Regions from separate parts of the Sphingomonas chlorellae genome, predicted to be linked through region 1. Evidence: predicted binding sites of a transcription regulator. Region 1 holds the regulator's gene; each other region holds the start of a gene.
What was found. Region 1 encodes LexA, which represses DNA repair genes until DNA is damaged. Its sites were predicted from a motif close to GTTCCNCNCTTGTTCT; they were not measured.

Region 1 (7,925 bases):
GCGTTGCTTCCTGATCGGCGAGGCATTGATGCGCCAGCCCGACGTCGCGGCGGCCACGCGGGCGCTGATCGGCTGAGGCGCCTGCGCGGTGCGGTAGGGAATCCACAACCATCCGTCTTAACCGCGCCTTCAGCAACGCGGTCCAGAGTCCGGCACGGGCGCTGGGATTAGACCAAGAATGTACCAGTTACTGGGATCGGCAACGCTGTTTTCGCTGCTGCCCGACATCCATTCCTCGACCGACCTCCCCGATCCGGCGGCGTGCGATTTCGAATCGGCGGCGATCGAACTGGCCGAGGACGAGCATGGCTGTGCGGTGCTGTGTCTGGGCGCGCACGCCGCGACGCTGAGCCTGCCCGCCGCCGAGGCGCTGGCCGCCGCGCCCGAGGCGACGCTGCGGCTGGCGACCGGCGAACGCATCGCCGGACGGATCGAACCCGGCGACAACGCGCGCGCGCTGTTCCGTTATGCCGAGCCGATCGACGTGGTGGGCGTGCTCGCGCGGACGCTTGCCGCGCTTCCCGCCGACCGCCGGCGGATGCCGCGCGTCGCGATCTGGCACAAGGCGACGCTCCGGTGCGGCGACGACACCGATTTCGTGCTGGTGCGCAACATCTCGCAGCGCGGCGTGGGCATCGAGACGAGCCGCCCGCTGGCCGAGGCCGACAATGTGCAACTGCTGCTCGACGCGCTGACGCCGCTGAGCGGCACGGTGCGGTGGGTGAACGGCCGCCATGCCGGGCTGGCGCTCGACGACGAGATCGGCTGGCAGACGCTGATGCCGTGGCTCCGCGCGCTGCCGAAGCACAGCCAGCCGGCCGCGCCGGTCGACGGCGCCGAGGCAGGGGCGATCATGCCCGACCTGCGCGCGATCCGCATCGACCTGCCCGTCCGGCTGCGGCGCGGCGTGCAGTGGTGGAACGCGCGCGCACGATCGCTGACGCGCAACCTGGTCGAGCTCGAGACGCGCGCCGGCTGTGCGCCGGGCACGAACCTGTGGGTGTCGTTGCCGGGCATCGGCGGCGGCCCCGCCAATGTGATCGACGCAGCCCCCGACCGGCTGCTCTGCGCGTTCCGCCTGCCGCTTCCCGAACGCGCGATGGGGCTGGCGCGGGGGCATCTGAGCCACGACTGACCCGAGACGACGCGCGAACACGCGGCATCGCTTGACAGCGCACGGGAACATTGCGTAAACGTTCCTCGTCTGTTCTGGACGGAGGACCTGGATGCTCACGCGCAAGCAGCACGAGCTCATCTGCTTCATTGCCGATCGACTGGCCGAGACCGGGGTTTCGCCCTCGTTCGAGGAGATGAAGGATGCGCTCGACCTCAAGTCGAAGTCGGGGGTGCACCGGCTGATCAGCGCGCTGGAAGAGCGGCAGTTCATCCGGCGCCTGCCCAACCGCGCCCGCGCGCTGGAAGTGCTGCGGATGCCCGAGCGTCCCGAGGCACGGAAGGGCCATGGCAGCGCCCGCGCCGCCGCGGCGTCTCCTGCGCCTGCGCCCGCCGCACCCGAGCCGCCGCGCGCCGCCAACGACGTCATCGAGATCCCGCTGCACGGGCGGATCGCGGCGGGTACGCCGATCGAGGCGCTCGAAGGCTCGTCGATGCTGCCGGTTCCCGCGGCGCTGCTGGGCGCGGGCGATCATTATGCACTCGAGGTATCGGGTGACTCGATGGTCGAAGCGGGGATTCTCGACGGCGATTATGCGCTGATCCGTCGTACCGAAGTCGCGCGCGACGGCGAGATCGTGGTGGCGCTGATCGACGACAGCGAGGCGACGCTCAAATATTTCCGTCACGAGGGCGCGATGATCCGGCTCGACCCGGCGAACCGTGCCTATGACGCGCAGCGCTATCGCCCCGATCAGGTGCGCGTTCAGGGCCGGCTGGCCGGGCTGCTCCGCCGCTACTGAGGCTGGGGCGCCCCCGGCCGCCGGTGTGCGCGGGCCTGGGGCGCGACTTCGGCCGGAAGCACACGCAGCGGGCGTTCCCACGGATGCCCGGCGCCGGTGCGGACGGTGGCAAGGCGTGCCGGAAAGCGGATCGCCACCCCGCCCGTCCGCGCCAGCAGCGGGCGATCGAGCCGAAGCCAGCGCGGCACGCATCCGCGCGGCAGGGCGCGGTCGCTGACGACGAGGTCCGCCGCGGCGCAGAGCGGCAGCAGCTGCTCCCGCGCGATCGGATAGGGGCTTCGCGTCGCGACCACGCGCCAGCGCCCGTCCGGACGAACGATATCGACGACGCACAGATCGGGGCTGCACCGCGCCTCCGGCAACGGATCGAACGCATCGAGTGCGTCGAAGGGCGGTGGGCTGCCCGCGCTTTCGCCGAGCATCGTGCGGACATAATCGCCCGCACGCTCCCGCAGCAGCCGCACCGAACCATCGGCGGCACGCAGGGCGACGTGGCGGCCGTCGCCGGTGACGATGAGGTCGGGCGGCGGCGTGGCGACGGCCCAGAGCGCTCCGGCAAGGATCGGCGCCGCGCCCAGCAGGCGCAATCGTGTCCGCCACAGCGCGAGCCACAACCCGCCCGCGACGATCAGCGCGAATGCCCCGCCCGGCATGGCGGGAAGGCTGGCGTTGGCGCCGGGCGCTGCGGCGACGAGATGCGCGAGCCCGAGCAGCAGGCCAAGCGCCCTGCCCGCCACCCACCAAAGCGGCGCCCCCAGCCCGGCCAGATCGAGGAGCAGCGCCAGCGCCTCGACGGGCATGATGACGAAGGTGGTCAGCGGGATCGCGACAAGGTTGGCGACCGATCCGTAGAGCCCGCTGCGATGGAAATGGAACAGCGCGATCGGCGTCAGCGCCAGTTCGACGACGATGCCGGTGACGAGCAGCCCGGCGAGCGCACGCCCCCAGCCGGCAAGCCGCCCCTCGTCGCGTGCGGCGAACCAGCGTTCGATGCGGGGCGATTCGTGGAGCGCGACGATCGCGGCGACGGCCGCAAAGCTGAGCTGGAAGCTGGCGCCGACCAGCGAGGCGGGTGCGACGAGCAGCACCACCACCGCGCCGGCCGCAACCAGGCGCAGCGTCATCGCCTCACGCCCCAGCACAAGCGCCAGCAACACGAGCAACGCCGCGACGCACGACCGCAGCGTGGGCACCTGCGCGCCGGTGAGCCAGGTATAGCCGATCGCGGCGGCGGCACCGGCAAGCGCCGCGACCAGCGGCAGGCGGACGCGCAGCGCAAGGCCGGGCACGAGCACGAGCAGGCGGAGCGCGATCGTCATCGCCGCGGCGGTGACCGCGCTGACATGAAGGCCGCTCACCGAAAGCAGATGCGCGAGCCCCGAACGGCGCATCGCCTCGGCATCTTCGGCGGCGATCGCCCCTTCATCGCCGGTCGCCAGCGCCGCGGCGATCCCCCCGGCGCTGCCGGGCAGCCGGTCGAGAATGTGCGCGGTGAGCGCGGCGCGCAACCCCGGCCCCTGCGCGGGGGACGCGACGACGAGCACCGGCGGATCGAGCGCCCGCCCGACCGCCCCCAGTCCGTCGAACCAGGCCGCGCGCGCAAAGTCATAGGCACCGGGCACCGCCGGCCCCGGCGGCGGCATCAGCCGCGCGCGCAGGGCGATACGGCTCCCCGCGACGATGCCCGCCCCCATATCGGCAGCCGCGACATTGACGCGCACGCGCGGCGGCAGGTCGCCCCGCCCGACCGGCGCGAGCGTCAGGCGGACGAGATCGCGGGCGACGAGCGACTCGACGCGTTCGACCCGCGCCTCGAACCGCACGATCGCGGGGCGGGCGAGCACCGGGGCGGCGACCCATTCGGCGCGCGTCCAGGCGAGCAGGCATCCGGCGGCGGCGAGCAGCGCGCCGACTCCGACCAGCCGCGACAGGCGTCCCCCGCGCGGAAGGAGTGCCGCCGCCAGCGCTAGCGCCGCCATCGCCGCGAGAAATCCGCACCACCGCGCAGAATCGGGCAGGACGAACCAGGCGAGCACGCCCGCGCCGAGCACGACGGGTATCCACAGAACGATCTGGTCGCGCTCGCCGTCGAGCCAATGCTCGACGCGCGCCGCCGCCCGCTGGCAAACGTCGCGGACCCTCCCCATTTGTAGGGACGGGAACCCCGTGCTAGGGGCCTCGGCGGCTGATCTGGCCATCGAATAACCAGTCTGGGAGCATGCGCGGTTGAGCGCAACATCTGAAAGCGGCGCCCGGCGCGTCGTCACCCGTTTCGCACCTTCGCCGACGGGTTTCCTCCACATCGGCGGTGCGCGCACCGCGTTGTTCAACCTGCTTTACGCACGCCATCATGGCGGCAGCTTCGTGCTGCGCATCGAGGATACCGACCGCGTCCGATCGACGCAGCCGGCGATCGACGCCATCCTGGACGGGATGAAGTGGCTGGGCCTCGAATGGGACGGCGAGCCCGTCTATCAGTTCGCGCGCGCCGCTCGCCATGCCGAAGTCGCGCACGAACTGCTCGCGCGCGGGCACGCCTACAAGTGCTTCGCGACGCCCGAGGAGCTCGAGGCGATGCGCGAGGAGCAGAAGGCGAAGAAGCTGCCGCTGCGCTATGACGGCCGCTGGCGCGACCGCGATCCGTCCGAGGCGCCCGCCGGCGCGCCGTTCGTGATCCGGCTGAAGGCGCCGCGCGAGGGCGCCGTGACGATCGTCGACGAGGTCCAGGGGCCGGTGACGGTCAACAACGCCGAACTCGACGATTTCGTGCTGCTGCGTTCGGACGGGACGCCGACCTATATGCTCGCGGTCGTCGTCGACGATCACGACATGGGCGTGACGCACGTCATCCGCGGCGACGACCATCTGAACAACGCCTTCCGCCAGCTCGCGCTGATCCGTGCGATGGGCTGGCCCGAGCCCGTCTATGCGCACATCCCGCTGATCCACGGTGCGGACGGCGCCAAGCTGTCGAAGCGGCACGGCGCGCTGGGCGTCGATGCGTATCGCGATTCGCTGGGGATCCTGCCCGAAGCGCTGTCGAACTATCTGCTGCGACTCGGCTGGGGCTATGGCGACCACGAGATCATCAGCCGCGAGCAGGCGATCGAATGGTTCGAGCTGTCGGGCGTCGGAAAATCACCATCGCGGTTCGATTTGAAGAAGCTGGAGAACCTGAACGGTCATTACATCCGCGAGGCCGACGACGCGCGGCTCGCGGCGCTGATCGCGCCGCGGCTGCCGGTCACGCTCGACGACTCGCAGCGCGATCTTCTGCGCCGCAGCATGGGTGTATTGAAGCCGCGTGCCGCGAATCTCGTGGAACTCGCCGAGGGCGCGATGTTTCTGTTTCGCACTCGCCCACTGGGATTGGACGAAGATGCCCAGGCTCTGCTAGGGCCGGAGGCACGCACGCTCCTGACCCGTGTTCATACGGCGCTTGACGCGCTCGTAAGCTGGGATACGGAGGCGATTGAAGCAGCGGTACGCACCGTTGCCGAGGATGCGGGTGTCAAGCTCGGGGCCGCAGCGCAACCTTTGCGGGCGGCGTTAACCGGACGGCGCACTTCGCCCGGTATCTTCGACGTCCTTGCGCTGCTGGGACGGGACGAGAGCCTGGCCCGCATCGCTGACCAGATGACCAAGCCCGACTGAACCCGGGCAAGATAGGGACAATGAGTATGAGCGACACCGCAAAATTGCAGGTAGCGGGCAAGGACGGCGACTATCCGGTCCTGACCGGCAGCGTCGGCCCCAGCGTCGTCGACATCCGCAAGCTCTACGCCCAGACGGGCATGTTCACCTACGACCCCGGCTTCACCTCGACCGCTTCGTGCGAGTCGGGCCTGACCTATATCGATGGTGACGAGGGCGTGCTGCTCCACCGCGGCTATCCGATCGGGCAGCTGGCCGAGCATTCGAGCTTCATGGAAGTTTCGTACCTGCTGCTCAACGGCGAGCTGCCGAGCCAGGACGAGCTGAAGAAGTTCACCCACACGATCAGCCGCCACACGATGCTGCACGAGCAGCTCGCGACCTTCTATCGCGGTTTCCGCCGCGACGCGCACCCGATGGCGGTGATGTGCGGCGTCGTCGGCGCGCTTTCGGCCTTCTATCACGACTCGACCGACATCACCGATCCGCACCAGCGGATGGTCGCCAGCCACCGACTGATCGCAAAGATGCCGACGATCGCGGCGATGGCGTACAAGTATTCGGTGGGTCAGCCGTTCCTCTATCCGAAGAACGACCTGAGCTATACCGGCAACTTCCTGCGCATGACCTTTGGCGTTCCGGCCGAGGAATATGAAGTGAACCCGGTTGTCGAGCGCGCGCTCGACCGCATCTTCATTCTTCATGCCGATCACGAGCAGAATGCGTCGACTTCGACCGTTCGTCTTGCCGGTTCGTCGGGCGCCAATCCGTTTGCGTGCATCGCGGCGGGCATCGCCTGCCTGTGGGGCCCGGCGCATGGCGGCGCGAACGAGGCCGCGCTCAACATGCTGCGCGAAATCGGCCGTCCGGAGCGCATCCCCGAGTTCATCGCACGCGCCAAGGACAAGAACGATCCGTTCCGCCTGATGGGCTTTGGCCACCGCGTCTACAAGAACTACGACCCGCGCGCGACGGTGATGCAGAAGACCGTCCGTGAAGTTTTCGACGCGCTGAAGGTTTCGGACCCCGTGTTCGAAGTCGCCCTGCAGCTCGAGGAAATGGCGCTGAAGGACGATTACTTCGTCGAGAAGAAGCTGTTCCCGAACGTCGACTTCTATTCGGGCGTCATCCTGTCGGCGATCGGCTTCCCGACGACGATGTTCACCGCGCTGTTTGCTCTTGCCCGCACCGTGGGCTGGGTCGCGCAGTGGAACGAGATGATCTCGGACCCCGCCCAGAAGATCGGTCGTCCGCGTCAGCTCTACACCGGCCCGACGCAGCGCGATTACGTGCCGCTGAGCCAGCGCTGATCGCCCGATCGCGTTCGATCCAGGGGGCGTCGCCGGGAGGACCGGCGGCGCCCCTTGCCGTTTGGGCGCCCCAATGCCCGGCGGATCGGCGCAATCGCCCCCGCTTTCACGGCCGTTCGGCGCCCTTCCCCGTCGTTCGGGCGCAAAAGGGGCGACGAATCGCGCCATTCGCAGGCACGCGATGACATGGTAGGAAATCGCGCATGTTCGACCGCCGCCAGACGCTCCGCCTGATCGCGCTGGGCGCCCCCGCGACGCTGATCGCGCGCCCCGCCGCCGCCCGCCCGCGCACGATCGAGGCGTGCGTCGTCGCCGATGCGGCGAGCGGACGGATCATCGCGCGGACGGGTGCCGCCGCGACGCGCTTTGCCCCCTGTTCGACCTTCAAGCTGCCGCTGGCACTGATGGGGTTCGACGCCGGGCTGCTGACCGACGCGCACCATCCGGCATGGCCCTATGATGCCGCGCGCTTTCCCGACGCGCGCGACACCGACCGGACGACCACCGACCCGACGCGGTGGCTGGCCGAGTCGGTGGTGTGGTATTCGCAGGCGCTGACGCAGCGGCTGGGGATGGCGCGGTTCCAGCGTTATGTCGACGCGTTCGGCTATGGCAACCGCGACCTGCGCGGCACGCCGGGGCGCGGCGACGGGCTGACGCGCGCCTGGCTGAGCAGTTCGTTGCAGATCTCGCCCGACGAGCAGCTCGGCTTTGTCCGGGCGATGCTCGCGCACCGGCTCGTCGGGGAAAAGGCGCACGCGGCGGTCGAGGCGATCACGCCGCGGTTCGACGCCCCCGGCGGCTGGAGCGTCCACGGCAAGACCGGATCGGGATGGCTGCAGGACGCGCGCCGCACGCCGCGACGCGACACGCCGCTCGGCTGGTTCGTCGGCTGGGCCGAAAAGGACGGGCGACGGCTGGCCTTTGCCCGGATGATCGCGGGCGCGGCGATCGGCAGCGGCTATGGCGGGCCGGTCGCGCGCGACCGGTTGCTGGCGGAAATCGGGACGATCGCGCGGCGCTGAGCCGCCGCCCCGCCGGTCAG
Region 2 (7,925 bases), on a different contig from region 1:
TGCGAGCATTAGAATGAACGATTTCGTATCGACCGTTCCTGCTATGAACCTCCGATCCAAGAACAAGTCTGGTGACATATTCACCTCGAAATGTCCGAGCGTGCTTGGCTCATTGTTTCTCAGGCGTTTTGCTTCTTTGATGTCCTGTTCGAGGTTTCGTTTCGTTGCACTGCTGTATCGCCGCGAAAAAGAAGCTCGCCAGAACCATCTTTTAATCACATCAACTTGGTCTTGGTTTAAGGATATCTGCTGGTCTTCCGAGCTCGCGAAAAACGCAGTCAATGGAATCAAGATCGTCGGATAGGGGAGATTTGCAAACTTAACTATTCCCAAATTGTCTCGTAGAAAATCGATGGATTTGAGTATCCCGCCGCGAACAATCGAGAGTATATCTCTGACCTCTGTTCCAGTCACGGTAAGTAAGCTCTCGGGGCTTTCCTTATCAATTAGAACGGCGGCGGTGCAGCGAAGCAAAAGGTCTGTGTCGTCACCTATTGCTTCAAATCCAAAAGGTTCAAGCTCGCCTGCAAGCTCCTCAAACTGCTGACGAAGCTCAAACTCTTCGCTCCAGGTCCAAGCAGAAAGGAGCTGGAAGGTGTCAAGCGGAACGCCCTTCCGGTTGATCCGTTCAAAAACAATCGCTATTTTCTGCTTCTCTTCTGTTTCCACCATTGAATATGGAAACATCGTCTGCTCGAATCGCTTTCGGAGTTGATCTAGCTTATTGGCCAGATCCTCGTCGAAGCCCCGAGTGGCTCGACGGTACTCTGAAGAGTCAAAGATGATTTTCAGCGGGAAGTGCTTCTCCGGGTCGACTTCATGGTCACCAAGGGCGGAGAATTGCGTAGTTTGGTTGTCATCAGATGTAACGTAATCGAAATATATATCTTTCCACTCGACCTTATCAGACCGTGGTAGCCCATCAGCGAAAACACCTAGAATAGACGTAAGTCGCTGCTGACCATCAAGCACATAATCGATTGGGTAATCTGCCGTGGGTTCCGGCACCGTGAAGGGCCCCAAGTCTCTTTCCTGCGAAAGCTTCGTCTTTGTTCTCCAGAGGAGAACGCTTCCGAACGGATACCCCTTGTAGATGCTGTCCATCAAGAACGCTACATCGTCCGGGCTCCAGACAAACCCTCTTTGAAACGCGGGGATGCGCAACTCCCCGCGTTTCAACTTTCCAACGATTTCCTCAATGAACAGTGCAGCCATCTCTTAGCCCGTAAGTTAGCGTCTGCTTCTCACTCTATCTGCTTGCACGGCGCTGACAAGTAGCCTCACTCCGCCGCCACCTTCGCCGCCTTCGCCTTCCGCGGCTTGAGCAACGGCGCCAGATACCGCCCGGTATAGCTGCCCGGCACCTTCGCCACCTGCTTCGGCGTGCCTTCGGCGACGATCTCGCCGCCTTTCAGAGCGGCTTCATAGCCGTGCGATCATCCGTGCCAGCGCAGCGACGGCCTCTGGTCCTTGCGCAACGAGGACGTTCGCCACCCGCGACATCTGTTCGGCGATACGCGGCGAATGCATGCGCTTTACTTCGATATAGAGATCGTGTTCCGGCAGGTAGAAGTCGAGCCGAGCGGTGTTGGCCGGATGCGTGTCGTCCACGAAGGCGATGCCGGCATCGAGCAGTGCCTGCTCGATGCGTCGTTCCATGGGGTCGTGGCGACGCGCTTCGCTCACCCCGCCGCCACCTTCGCCGCCTTCCGCGGCTTGAGCAACGGTGCCAGATACCGCCCGGTATAGCTGCCCGGCACCTTCGCCACCTGCTCCGGCGTGCCTTCGGCGACGATCTCGCCGCCCTTCACGCCGCCCTCGGGGCCCAGGTCGAGGATCCAGTCGGCGGTCTTGATGACGTCGAGATTGTGCTCGATCACCACCACCGTGTTGCCCTGTTCCACCAGCGCGTGGAGCACTTCCAGCAGCTTGCGCACGTCCTCGAAGTGCAGGCCCGTCGTCGGTTCGTCGAGGATGTACAGCGTCTGCCCGGTGGCGCGGCGCGCCAGTTCCTTGGCGAGCTTCACCCGCTGCGCCTCGCCGCCCGACAGCGTCGTCGCCTGCTGGCCGACCTTGACATAGCCGAGGCCCACTTCGGCGAGCATCGCCATCTTGTCGCGGATCGGCGGCACGGCCTTGAAGAACTCGACCGCGTCTTCCACCGTCATGTCGAGCACGTCGGCGATCGACTTGCCCTTGAACTTCACCTCCAGCGTCTCGCGATTGTAGCGCGCGCCTTGGCACACGTCGCAGGTGACGTAGACGTCGGGGAGGAAGTGCATCTCGATCTTGAGCACGCCGTCGCCCTGGCACGCCTCGCACCGGCCGCCCTTGACGTTGAAGCTGAACCGGCCGGGCTTGTAGCCGCGCGCCTGCGCCTCGGGGAGGCCGGCGAACCAGTCGCGGATGTTGGTGAAGGCGCCGGTATAGGTCGCCGGGTTCGAGCGCGGGGTACGGCCGATCGGCGACTGGTCGATGTCGATCACCTTGTCGCAGTTCTCGAGGCCCGTGATCCTGTCGTGCTTGCCGGCGAGCACGCGCGCGCCGTTGAGCGCCCTCGCGGCCGCGGCATAGAGCGTGTCGAGCGTGAAGCTGGACTTGCCCGAGCCGGAGACGCCGGTGATGCAGGTGAAGGTGCCGAGCGGGATGCTGGCCGTCACGCCCTTGAGGTTGTTGGCGGTGGCGTTGTGCACCGTGATCTTCTTGCCGTTGCCCTTGCGGCGCTTGGCGGGCAGCGGCACCTCGCGGGTGCCGTTGAGGTAATCGGCGGTGATGCTGCCTTTGGTGGCGAGCACCTCGGCGAGCGTGCCTTGTGCCACCACCTGGCCGCCATGGACGCCGGCGCCCGGCCCCATGTCGATCACATAATCGGCGGTGCGGATCGCATCCTCGTCATGCTCGACGACGAGCACGGTGTTGCCGAGGTCGCGGAGGCGTTTCAGGGTGGCGAGCAGCATGTCGTTGTCGCGCTGGTGCAGGCCGATCGAGGGCTCGTCGAGCACGTAGAGCACGCCCGACAGCCCGCTGCCGATCTGGCTGGCGAGGCGGATGCGCTGGCTCTCGCCGCCCGACAGCGTGCCCGAGGTGCGATCGAGGTTGAGGTAATCGAGCCCGACATTGTTGAGGAAGCCGAGCCGCTCGTCGATTTCCTTGAGGATCGCGCGGGCGATCTCACGCTGCTGGGGGGTGAAGGTCTCAGGCAGCGACTGGAAGAAGCCGAGCGCGTCGACCACCGAGAGGCGGGTGGCATAGGCAATGTCCTGCCCCGCCACCTTCACCGCCAGCGCCTCGGGCTTGAGGCGGGCGCCGCCGCAGACCTCGCAGGGGTGGCTGGCCTGGTACTTGCCCAGTTCCTCGCGCATCCAGGCGCTTTCGGTCTGCAGCATGCGGCGGTTGAGGTTGCCGATCACGCCCTCGAACGGCTTCCTGACGTCGTAGCTCTTGCGGCCGTCAACGAAGGTGAGGGTGACCGGCTTGCCGCCGGTGCCGTGGAGGATGATGAGCTTGACCTCGCCGGGCAGGTCCTTCCACGGCGTATCGAGGCTGAAGCCGAACTCGCGGGCGAGGCTGCCCAGCACCTGCATGTAATAGGGCGAGGGCGGGTTGGATTTCGCCCAGGGGACGATCGCGCCCTTCTTGATCGACAGGTCGTGGTTGGGGACGACGAGATCCTCGGCGAATTCGAGCTTTTCGCCGAGGCCGTCGCACGCAGGGCAGGCGCCCTGGGGGGCGTTGAACGAGAAGAGGCGGGGCTCGATCTCGGGGATGGTGAAGCCCGAGACCGGGCAGGCGAACTTTTCCGAAAAGACGATGCGGTTCGGCGGCAGGCCGGTGCCCTTCATCTTCTTCTTGGGCGCGTCGGCATCGGCGCCCTCGGCCTGGAACGGCTGGGGCAGCTCGCGCACCGACGATCCCTGCACCGCCTCGACCGTGGTATCGACCAGGTCGACATAGGCCAGCCCCTCGGCCAGCTTGAGCGCGGTCTCGAAGCTTTCGGCCAGCCGCGTGCCGATATCGTCGCGCACCACCAGGCGGTCGACCACCACTTCGATGTCGTGCTTGAACTTCTTGTCGAGCGCCGGAGCTTCCTCGATCAGATACATCTCGCCGTCGATGCGGACGCGGCTGAAGCCGGCCTTCTGCCACTCGGCGAGTTCCTTGCGATACTCGCCCTTGCGCCCGCGCACCACCGGCGCGAGCAGCAGCAGCCGGGTGCCCTCGGGCAGCGCCAGCACGCGGTCGACCATCTGGCTGACGGTCTGCGCGCTGATCGGCAGGCCGGTGGCGGGGGAGTAGGGGACGCCGACGCGCGCCCACAGCAGGCGCATGTAATCGTAGATCTCGGTGACCGTCGCCACCGTCGAGCGCGGGTTGCGGCTGGTGGTCTTCTGCTCGATCGAGATGGCGGGGCTGAGGCCCTCGATATGCTCGACATTGGGCTTCTGCATCAGCTCGAGGAACTGGCGCGCATAGGCCGAGAGCGACTCGACATAGCGGCGCTGCCCCTCGGCATAGATGGTGTCGAAGGCGAGGCTCGACTTGCCCGAGCCCGACAGCCCGGTGATCACCGTCAGCGTGTCGCGGGGAATGTCGATGTCGACGCCCTTGAGATTATGCTCGCGCGCGCCGCGGACCGAAATGGTGGTGAGTGCCATGGAGGAAGGTTCTAGCTTTGTTCTGACGAGGATGCCAGAGCCCAGATAGGGAGCGGGGGCGGCATGTGCCACCTGTCTGCGGGGGCGGGCGGTGTCCGGTCGCTGAGCAACACGCGCGGACGGTCACGCGCCCGACGATCGCCGCTGCGACAGGCAAAAAAAGGGCGGCCCGAAGGCCGCCCCCGACAAGGTCGTTCGATCGAACGTCAGAAGTTGAACTTGGCGCCGGCAGCGAAGTTGCGGCCGACGAGGCCGGTATAGTGCCAGCTGCTGAGATAGTTCGGGTTGCTGGTATAGGCGCCCGCAGCGAGCGGCGCGCGCACGTTGAACAGGTTCTGGACGTTGACGAAGAAGCGGAACTGCTTGTTCACTTCGACGCTGGCATTGAGGTCGAAATACAGGAACGGGCGAACATAGCACTGGTTCGGCCCGGTCTGCCCCGGCGCCAGCGAGTTCTTGCACGACAGGTCGATCACCCCGTTGACCGGCGTGATCTCGTCGGCCGCCACCTGCTTGATCCGGCCGACATAATAGGCGGTCGCGGTCAGCGTGTAGGGACCGTATTCGAGCGTGTTCTGCCAGTTGCCGCGGATGCGCGGCGTACCGCCGCCCGACGACAGTTCGTACGGCCCGAGCGTACCGGCGTACTTCTGAACGACGCCCGCCGGCGTGACCAGATCGAGCCGGAAGACATCGGTCACTTCGAGCCGGCTGGTGAAGCGCACGCCCTCGCTGATCGGGATCCGCGCGGTCGCCTGGACGTCGATGCCCGAGCTGACCTGATAGTTGGCGTTGACGAACGGCACGTTGAACACGAGCAGGCGCGGCAGCGCGTTGGGGTTGCTGGGGTCGGGCGCGTCGACGACGTTGCACGAATAGCCCGGACCCACGGCGGCGAGCGCGGCGCAGCCCGCCGTTGCGTTGGTCTGTGCGTAATAGGCGGCAATCGCCTGGGCGCGCAGCGGCCCGCTGACGATCAGCTTCGACTTCTTGATGTTGTAATAGTCGACCGTCAGGCTGAACCAGTTGGTCGGCTTGAAGATCGCCCCCAGCGTGAGGCTGCGCGACGTTTCCGGCGCCACATTGGGATTACCCGTCGCACCGCTGCCGATATTGTAGCTGGTGGTATAGGCCGCGTTGCCGGGGTGCGCCGCGACGAAGCTGCTGGGCGGGTTGAAGGGGGAGAAGCCGGCATAGCTGCTCGCCGGGTTGCTTTCGGCGAAGGTCGGCGCCCGGAATCCTTCCGAATAGGTGCCGCGCAGCGCGACCTGCGGGATCGGCGTGAACATCAGCGCCAGCTTGGGCGAGAAGTGGTTATAGCCTTCCGAATAATGGTCGTAGCGGCCCGACACGTTCAGGTTGAGCTGCTGGACGATCGGCGCATCGAGTTCGAAGAAGGCGGCGGCCACGGTATGGCGGCCGGTCGCCGACGAGGTGGTCAGGCTATAGTAAGCGAGGTTCGCGTTCTGGTTGCGGTTGAGCAGCGTCTCGCGGCGTACCTGGCCGCCGACTGCGAGGTTGAGGTCGCCGCCCGGGAGCTGCATCAGCGCCTTGGTGATCGAGGCGTCGAGCGTCGCCGTCGTCGAATAGGACGGCGTGGTCACGTCCGGCGAGATCTGGTTGCGGACGGCCGCGCTGTTCTGCTCCGGATTGACGAAGTTGTACGCACCCGTGCTGACCGCGCGCAGCAGGCCCTGGATGTTGATGAAGCCATGCTGGGTCACGCTGAAATCGTCGCGTGCATAGACGCCGTCGACGCGGAAGCCGAAGCCGTCGCCGAAGGTGCCCGACACACCCGCAGTCGTCCGATAGACGTTGACGTAACGGTCGCTGCCGGCCGGGATGTCGCCGAACAGATAATAGATGCGGGCCGCGCCCTGGTCCGGCGTTGCCGCATAGGCCTGGGCATAGGGGTTGTTCGGGTTGAGGCGCCGATCGGCGGCGGTCGCGCAGTTGGTGCCGGCCGCACAGACATAGACCGGCAGCACGATGCCCGGGCTGCTCGACGCCGTGGCCGGCGAGCCGCCGAAGGGCTGCGTCTGGCGGATGCCCGACGGCGTTCCCTTGATGCTCACTTCCGAGCGCGAGAAGCTGCCGGTGGCATAGGCCTCGATATTGTCGCTCAGGCGCACGCTGAGGCGGCCGGTGGCCGAATAGCGCTGCTGCTTCGGCTGGATGATGCTGTATTCGTCGGGCAGGTTGTGCTTGCAACCCGTGCCCTGGGCCAAGCCGCTGGTCACCGTGAAGGTGCCGTAGGGGCAGCTATTCGGGTTGAGCAACTGATACTGGGTGGTCAGCGGCGTGCCGACCATGCCCGCGAGCGGATTGTTGAGATCGGTCTGCGTCACGCGCGTGACGACGGCCTGCGGGTTGGGGGTGGTGAGCGAGTCGTCGTTGCGGTTGCGATCGGTCAGCCCGCTCGGCGTAAGATCGAGCGTGTTGAACGGATAACCGCGCGAGTTGTTGGTGATGTACCCGTCATAGGTATATTCGCCGTTGAGGTAGAAGTTCCACCCCTGCGCCTGATAGTCGCCGAAGCCGGCGGTGAGCGTCGCCCGGTAGCGCGAACCGTCACCCTTTTCGGTGGTGCCGCCCTGCGCGGAGCCCTCAAGGCCCTTGAACTGCTTCTTGGTGATCAGGTTGACCACGCCGCCGATCGCATCGGCGCCGTAGGTCGACGAGGCGCCGTCCTTGAGCACCTGGACATTGTCGACGATGCTGAACGGGATCGAGTTGAGGTCGACATAGGCGTTATGCCCGTCGTCGTTCAGCGGGAAATTGGCCGAGCGCAGGCCGTCGATCAGCACGACCGTCGACGACACGCCGATACCGCGGAGCGAAACCGCCGCGCCGCCCGCCGAGAAGCCGTTGCGGAAGCCCGTCGAGATCGAGCCGGCGCTGTCAGCCGAGACCGAGCGGATCGCGTCGTTGACCGTGGTGATGTTCGAACGCTCGAGCGTTTCGGCCGACAGCACGGTCAGCGGCGACATCGAGGTGGCGTTCGAATTGTGGAACAGCGTACCGGTGACGACGATTTCGCTGCCGGGGGTCTGACCCGACTGGGCGTCCGCCGGCTGCTGCTTGGCGGTATCCTCGGTGGCCGACGCCGGCGCGGTCTGCGCATGGGCCGGCGCGGCGAATGCGCTGAGCAGCGCGGCGAGCGAAATGCCGTAGCGCAGCGAGGCCGCCGTCGTTTGAACAAGCTTCATCTATTTTTGACTCCCTGAGGCGGTCCGCGCCCGCGATCGGCCGGTATCCCGCCTGCTTCTC
Region 3 (7,925 bases), on a different contig from region 1:
GAGCAGCACCACCGCATCCTCGCGCGCGAAGCCGAGCCGGCCGGCGAGCCAGTGGGTAAAGCCCAGTACCAGTCCGAGCAGCGCACAGCAGAGCAGCACGATCCAGCCGAGCGTGCCGAGGCTGACCTGATGCCACAGCCCCTCGACCACCGCGGCGCCGAACGCCGTGTAGACGACGAGCAGGATCGAACCCCGGTCGACCAGCCCGAGCAGACGGCGGTGACGGCCGACAAAGCCGCCGATCCACGGGCGCAGCAGGTGTCCCGCCGTGAAGGGCAGCAGCAACTGAAGCGCGATGCTTTCGACCGAATCGAGCGAGAGCCCGGCGCCGGCCGACCCGTGCGTCATCAGCAGCGCGACGAGCAGCGGCGTGATGACGATCCCGATCAGGTTGGAGAAGGACGCACTGCACACCGCCGCCGCGACATTGCCGCGCGCGATCGCGGTGAAGGCGATCGACGACTGCACCGTCGAGGGCAGCAGCGTCAGGAACAGCATCCCCGCCGCGAGCGCGGGGGGCAGCACGGGGATCGCGCCGACCGCGAGCCCGAGCAGCGGAAAGACGATGAAGGTGGTCGCGAACACCGCAAGATGCAGCCGCCACGCCCGCGCGCCGGTGACGATCGCCTCACGCGACAGCTTGGCGCCGTGCAGGAAGAACAGCAGCACGATCGCGGCGTCGGTGATCCCTTCGAACACCGGCACGGCCGCGCCGCGCGCCGGAACGAACGACGCGACGAGCACCGTGCCGAGCAGCGCGAGGACGAAGGGTTCGAAGATCGCAAGAAAGGAACGAAGCACGCGCGGGCACCTCAAGGCAGCAGGGGTGGGGCGCGCCAGCCCAAGCCGGTTTGCGCGGGACGCGCAAGCCCCCGATCCGCTCAGCCGTCCCCGCGGAGCCCCGCCACCGCCGCGCGCAGGTCCGCGACATAGTCTGCGAACGCATCGGCCGCCGCGGCGGGGTCGGGGAGGCGGAGCAGGTGGCTGGGGTGGACCGTGATCCACAGCGTGCTTCCGTCGTCGCGTGCGTGCGGACGCCCGCGCTCGGCGGCGACGGCGACTTGCCGGCCGGTAAGCGCGCGCGCGGCCGTCGTTCCCATGGCGATGACGAGCCGGGGGCGAAGCAGCGCGCGTTCCTGGTCGAGCCACCAGCGGCACGCCTCGACCTCGCCGCTCGACGGCCGCGCGTGCAGGCGCCGGCGCCCGCGCGGTTCGAACTTGAAATGCTTGACTGCATTGGTGACATAAAGCCGGGCGCGGTCGATCCCGGCCTCGACGAGCGCACGGTCGAACAATTCACCCGCGGGGCCGACAAAGGGACGGCCGGCCAGATCCTCCTGATCGCCGGGCTGTTCGCCGACGACCATGATTTCAGCGTCGGCCGGCCCTTCGCCGAATACCGTCTGCGTCGCCGGTTGCCAGAGCGGGCAGCGCCGGCATGATCCGGCCTCGCGCGCGAGCAGCGCCAGGCTGGCGGGTCGCGCGGCGCCTGCCGGGGCGGGGGCGGACGGCGGCGCCGTGAGCATCGCGCGTTCGCGCGCGCGGGCACCCGCGATCAACGACGGGATCAGCGCGGTTTCGGGCAGGTTGTGCCAGTATTTGCGCGGCATCTCCTTCAGCATCGCGCGCGGCATCAGCCGGGCGGGGTTGAAGATCGCGGCATAATAGGTCTTCCATACCGCCTCGACCGGGTCGTCGCCCGGCGCATCGCCGCGTTCGGCGGGCGGCCCTTCGGCCAGGCGCGCGCCGTCCCAGTGGAGCGTCCCCCGCGGCGTCAGGATCGACCAGCGCATGTTGGCGAAACGATCGACGAAGAAGGCGGCATTGGCGCGCAGGATGTGGTGCTCGGGCTCGAACCAGGCGACGTAGCGACGCGCGCCCGCGTCCTCGACCTCGCGAAAGCGGACAAAGGCACGCATCTTGTGGATGTCGCGCGACACCGCCTGGGCGAGCGCAACGATCCGCGCCACCGCCGGGTCGGCCCGATCGCGCAGCAGCGCCGGCCGCGCCGCGACGCGGCTCAACAGGGCGTGGAGCAGCGCAAATCGTTCGGGCGTGCGATGCAGGATCGCGCGCGCGGCAAGCGCGAGGAAGTCGCGCGGGACGGTGAACGAAGACGCCCCGTCACGCGCCGCGACCGCATCGGCCGGCGTCGCGTCGCCGCCGAACAGGTCGACGGGCGCGTCGCCGACCTGCCACAGCACGTCCTGCGCGGGTACGCCGCCGGCGACCAGCGCGCGGGCGGCGCCGCGCCATCCGTCGAAATCATCCTCGGCCGCAAGCCGGACGACGCGCATCGTCAGGCGGCGAACAGCTCGAGCTGGCGCGGGCGCGGCGTCAGCATCGCGCGCAGGTCGGCGGCATCGGCAAGCGCGACGGGGCGCCAGTCGGCGGTGACGAGGAACGGCCGCAGCTTCTTCACCGAAACGGTGAGCCGCGCGACATCGTCGAGCCGGAGCGTCCGCCAGCGCCGGGCGGCGATGATCGCATCGACCGCGCGCGGGCCGAGCCCGGGCACGCGCAACAGCCGCTCGCGCGGGGCGCGGTTGACGTCGACGGGAAACTGATCGCGAAACCGCAGCGCCCAGGCGAGCTTGGGGTCGATGTCGAGCGGGAGCATTCCGGTCACGGGATCGGCCGCGGCGCTCACCTCCGCCGCACTATAGGCATAGAAGCGCACCATCCAGTCGGACTGGTAGAGCCGATGTTCGCGCAGCAACGGCGGGCGCTGGAGCGGCAGTACGGCGCTCGCCGCCGGGATCGGGCTGAACGCCGAATAATAGACGCGGCGGAGATCGAAGCGCGAATAGAGCGCGGCGGCGCGCGCGACGATGTCGCGATCGGTCGCGGCGTCGGCGCCGACGATCATCTGCGTCGACTGGCCCGCCGGCGCGAAGCGCGGTGCCGAGCGATAGCGGCGCCGGGCGTCGGTGCCGTCCTCGATCGCGCCGCGCATGAAGCCCATCGCCCCCTCGATCCGGGGCGCCGACTTTTCGGGTGCCAGTCGCTCGAGCCCGCGCGTCGTCGGCAGCTCGACGTTGATCGAGACGCGATCGGCATGGCGTCCCGCCTGCGCGATCAGCGCGGGATCGGCGTCGGGAATCGTCTTGAGGTGGATATAGCCGCGAAAGTCATGGTCCTCGCGCAGGCTGCGCGCCACCTCGACGATCTGTTCCATCGTATAGTCGGGCGACCGGATGATCCCCGACGAGAGAAACAGCCCCTCGATATAGTTGCGGCGATAGAAATCGAGCGTGAGGTCAACCACCTCGGCGGCGGTGAACCGCGCGCGGCGGACGTTCGAAGACTTGCGGTTGATGCAATAATGGCAATCGAAGATGCAGCTGTTCGTCAGCAGAATCTTGAGCAGGCTGATGCAGCGCCCATCGGGGGCATAGGCGTGGCAGATACCGCCGCCCTCGAGCGTCGATCCCACCCCCTTGCCCCCGCGCGACGTGCGTCGCCGCGCGCCCGACGAGGCGCATGATGCGTCATATTTGGCCGCATCGGCGAGGATCGAGAGTTTTTCGGCCGTGTCTAACTGCGCCATGCCAATGCCCTGGGAATCCGGTGCTCAACGGGGATCCCGAGCGGTTATGTTCGCCATTTGTTCGCGCGTCAACCCTGACCCCGCGGCCATGTCGGCGGCCGTGTCGCGCGTGTCAGGTAGCGGCGTCCAGCGCCAATGCGATCGCGCCGAGCGGACCGGCCTGGTCGCCGAGCGCGGCGGGGACGAGATAGTCGTGCGCGGGAAGGGTGAGGTAGCCGTTGAGGCTGGCCCGCAAGGCGGTGTCGATCCGCGCGATCAGGTGCGGCTGGCGAAGGATGACGCCGCCGCCCAGCGCAATGCGGCGCGGACCGCCGGTCGCCCGCAGCGCATGGCAAAGACAGGCAAGGGCGTCGACGACGCGTCGCCAGACGGGATCGTCGGGCGCCACCGTGTCGATCGCCCGGCCGCCGAGCGCGGCACCGATCGCGGTGCCCGAAGCGAGCCCCTCGACGCAATCGGGGTGGAAACGGCACGCCGACCCGAAATCGTCGTCGGCACGGCGGGGCACGCGCAGATGCCCCAGTTCGCAATGGCCGATCCCGCGCGGCGGGCGGCCGTCGACGATCAGCCCGACGCCGATGCCGGTTCCGACCGTGATGTACGCAAAATCGGCCAGCCCCCGCCCGCTGCCCCAGCGCATCTCCGCCAGCGCGGCGGCGTTGACGTCGGTATCGACCGCGGCGGGCACGGGAAAGCGCCGTGACAAGCGCGCGCCGACATCGGCCCCCGCCCAGCCGGGCTTGGGCGTCGCGAGCAGATGGCCGTAATCGGGCGCCGCCGGGTCGAGCGCGATCGGTCCGAAACTCGCGACGCCGAGCGCCCCGAAACGCGCCGCGGCCCACCATCGGTCGAGCACCGCCTCGATCGCGGCGAGCGTTTCCGCCGGCGTGGTGGTCGGGACACGCACCTGCTCGATCCGCGAGCCGTCGGCGGCGGCAAGCGTGACGATGCACTTGGTCCCGCCGAGTTCGACCCCGGCGAGGCGTGCGGGGCGGGGGGCAGGACCGGAGGGCGCGATACCGATCATGCGCGCAAGCATGGGCCGCGCGGCGAAAATCCGCAACCGCGCCCCCCCGAATACCGGCGACCAAGCCCCCTTCCCCCCGCCCAGGCGTACTGATAGCGTAACACACAGTGATTCACCCCCAGGGAGGGCACCCCGAATGAAGCCATGGAGCCTTGCGCTCGCGCTTGCCGCGACTGCGCTCTCCACCCCGGCGTCCGCGCAGGCTCCGCGCGCGGCGACGCAGCAGCTCAAGGTCGATCTGCAATATTTCACGCTGCCCAACGGGCTGCGCGTCGTGCTGAGCAAGGACAATGTCGCGCCGACGGTGACGGTGGGCGTCTATTACGGCATCGGCTTTCGGGTGGAGCCGCGCGACCGCACCGGCTTTGCGCATCTGTTCGAACATCTGATGTTCCAGGGGTCGAAGCACGCGCCCAAGGGCGTGTTCGACACCACGATCACCAATGCCGGCGGGTTCAACAACGGGTCGACCCGGTTCGACTATACCAACTATTACGAGATCGTGCCGTCGGGCGCGCTCGAGCGGATGCTGTGGCTCGAGGCCGACCGGATGGCGAACCCGGTGATCGACGATGTCGTGCTGAAGAACCAGCAGGGCGTCGTCGGCAACGAGGTCAAGGTCAACGTGCTCAACCAGCCGTACAGCACCTGGCCGTGGATCGACCTGCCGATGCTCGCCAACACCAACTGGTACAACAGCCACAATTTCTATGGCGACCTGAAGGAGATCGAGTCGGCGACCGTTGCCGACGCCCAGAGCTTCTCGCGCCAGTTCTATCGCCCGAACAACGCCGTGCTCGTGATCGCGGGCGACATTGATTATGCCGCGACGCGCGCGATGGTGGAGAAATATTTCACCGCCATCCCGGCGGCGCAGCCGGTCGCGCTGCCCGACATTGCCGAGCCGCGCCAGACCGCCGAAAAGTTCAAGAGCCGCGTCGACGCGCTGGCGCCCAAGCCCGGCTATGCCGCGGGCTATCACGTCCCCGAACGCGGGACGCCCGAATGGTATGCGATGGGACTGATCGACCAGATCCTCGTCCAGGGCAACGACAGCCGCCTTTATCGCAAGCTGGTGCAGGAAACCGGCATCGCCGGCGAGGTGAGCGGCGGGATCAATGCCGACCTGGGCAACATGTTCAACTATCGCGGGCCGATGCTGTGGAGCTTCAGCTTCGTCCACGATCCGTCGCACAGCACCGAGGCGATCACGCGCACGGTCGACGCGGTGATCGAGGATCTGCGCACGCATCCGGTGAGCGCGGCCGAGCTGGAGCGCGCGCGGACCAAGCTGCGTTCGTCGCTCTACAGCACGATCGACGGGGCGGGGCGCATCGGGCTGATCGACCTGCTGGCGGTCCATGCGCTGTTCGATCGCGATCCCGAGGCGGTCAACCGCATCGAACAGGGCTTTGCCAAGGTGACGCCCGCACTGATCCAGAAGACCGCACAGGAATATCTGCGGCGCACCAATCGCTCGATCTATGTCATCGAGCCGGGCGCCGCGCCGAAGGGAGGCAAGTGATGAAGCCCGGTCTGTTCGCGATCCTGCTGGCGGCGACCGCCGCGATCCCCGCGGTGCCGGCGTTTGCGCAAGGTCAGGCCCAGGCGCCGGCGGCCGATGCGTTCCCGCCCGCGCCGCCGATCGCCGATCCCAAGCCGTTCACGCTTCCCGCGTCCGAACGCTTCACGCTGCCCAACGGCATGACGGTGACGCTGATCCCCTATGGCGTCGCGCCCAAGACGGTGGTGTCGCTGCGCATCGGCGCGGGCGACGCGATGGCGCCCCAGCCGTGGCTCGCCCGGCTGACCGCCGAGATGATGCGCGAGGGTGCGGGCGGCCGGTCGGCGGCCGATCTGGCGACCGCGGCGGCGGCGATGGGCAGCGACCTCGATGTCGGGGCGGGGCTGCTCGGCACCAGCGTCCGCATGGACGTGCTGTCCGAACATGCCGCCGACGCGATCGCGCTGATCGGCGACGTGGCGATGCGCGCGGACCTGCCCGCCGACGCGCTGGCCCGCGTGAAGGCCAATCTGGGCCGCAACCTGTCGGTCGCGCTGTCGCAGCCGGGGACGCTGGCGAACATCGCGATGGTTCGCACCGTCTATGGCCCCGACCATCCCTTTGGCCGCGTGGTGCCGACGCCGGCGCAGCTCCAGGGCTATTCGATCGACGCGGTGCGCAGCTTCTATCGCGACCAGTTCGGGGCGAAGCGCGCCAGCCTCTACATCGCCGGCCGGTTCGACGCGGCGGCGGTGAAGGCGGCGGTGACGCGCGTGTTCGGCGGATGGGCCGCGGGGCCGGCGCCAACGCGGATCGACGCGCCGCATCAGCCGGGGCCGAAGCTGGTGCTGGTCGACCGACCGGGCGCGCCGCAGACGACGCTGCGGCTCGTCTATGACGCGCCGGTTGCCGGCAGTGCGGGCGACATTCCGATGCGCGTCGCCAACGACCTGCTCGGCGGCGCGTTCAGCTCGCGCATCACCACCAATATCCGCGAGGACAAGGGCTATACCTATTCGCCGGGGTCGGGGATCGACTTCAACCCGGGCGAGGCGCTGTGGGCGTTCGAGGCCGATGTGACGACCAAGGACACCGGCGCGGCGCTGCACGAGGTGTTCAAGGAGGTCCGCCGGATGCAGACCGAGGCGCCGGGCGAGGACGAGGCGCGCGGCATCCGCACCTATATGGCGGGCAGCTTCGCGATCCGCAATTCGACCGCGGCGGCGGTGGTGTCGACGCTCACCCAGCGCGACGTGCTCGGCCTGCCCGCCGACTGGACCGAACGCTATGTCCCCGCCGTGCTCGCGGTGACGCCCTCCCAGATGCAGGCGGCGGTGGCGACCAACCTGCCGCTCGACAAGGCGACGCTGGTCGTCGTCGGCGACCTCAAGACGGTCGAACCCCAGCTCAAGGCGCAGCCCGAGCTGGCCAACCTGCCGGTCGTCCGCCCGACCGTGCCCTGACGGTGCGTTTGCCCCGTCCTTTCCCGGCCCGGCGGGCGGGGAAGGGCGGGCGCACCGCACGTCGCGCCCGCTTTTCCCGCGCCTTTAGCGCTTGTCGCGGCGGCCCCGGCTGGGGCATCAGGGCGCCATGTCCGAAGCCAGCCCCGCCGCAACCAGCCCCGACCAGATCCTGATCCGCCAGCCCGACGACTGGCACGTCCATCTGCGCGACGGCGCGATGCTCGCCGACATCGCCGGCTGGACCGCGCGCCAGTTCGCCCGCGCCATCGTGATGCCCAACCTGGCGCCGCCGGTGCGGACCACTGCTGAGGCCGTCGCCTATCGCGACCGCATCCGCGCCGCGCTGCCCGGCGACACGCGGTTCGAGCCGCTGATGACGCT

Region 2: the regulator LexA is predicted to act here: its motif matches at 4,664-4,679, upstream of uvrA (excinuclease ABC subunit UvrA).
Region 3: the regulator LexA is predicted to act here: its motif matches at 3,599-3,614, upstream of ACT3CF_RS07350 (putative DNA modification/repair radical SAM protein).

The regions. Positions count from the first base shown of each region.
Region 1 covers NZ_JBQXXM010000003.1:8,357-16,281, reverse strand. The annotation lists gene trpC (indole-3-glycerol phosphate synthase TrpC) at 1-76, shown strand, start outside; gene ACT3CF_RS08845 (PilZ domain-containing protein) at 179-1,135, shown strand; gene lexA (transcriptional repressor LexA) at 1,227-1,916, shown strand; gene ACT3CF_RS08835 (ComEC/Rec2 family competence protein) at 1,910-4,063, opposite strand; gene gltX (glutamate--tRNA ligase) at 4,143-5,570, shown strand; gene ACT3CF_RS08825 (citrate synthase) at 5,597-6,880, shown strand; gene blaOXA (class D beta-lactamase) at 7,084-7,905, shown strand; gene ACT3CF_RS08815 (sensor histidine kinase) at 7,922-7,925, opposite strand, start outside.
Region 2 covers NZ_JBQXXM010000006.1:166,798-174,722, forward strand. The annotation lists gene ACT3CF_RS15855 (GmrSD restriction endonuclease domain-containing protein) at 1-1,215, opposite strand, end outside; gene ACT3CF_RS15860 (hypothetical protein) at 1,423-1,686, opposite strand; gene uvrA (excinuclease ABC subunit UvrA) at 1,683-4,655, opposite strand; gene ACT3CF_RS15870 (TonB-dependent receptor domain-containing protein) at 4,862-7,864, opposite strand.
Region 3 covers NZ_JBQXXM010000002.1:200,974-208,898, reverse strand. The annotation lists gene ACT3CF_RS07360 (bile acid:sodium symporter family protein) at 1-801, opposite strand, end outside; gene ACT3CF_RS07355 (UdgX family uracil-DNA binding protein) at 882-2,297, opposite strand; gene ACT3CF_RS07350 (putative DNA modification/repair radical SAM protein) at 2,300-3,550, opposite strand; gene ACT3CF_RS07345 (ROK family protein) at 3,663-4,577, opposite strand; gene ACT3CF_RS07340 (M16 family metallopeptidase) at 4,714-6,102, shown strand; gene ACT3CF_RS07335 (M16 family metallopeptidase) at 6,102-7,544, shown strand; gene pyrC (dihydroorotase) at 7,672-7,925, shown strand, end outside.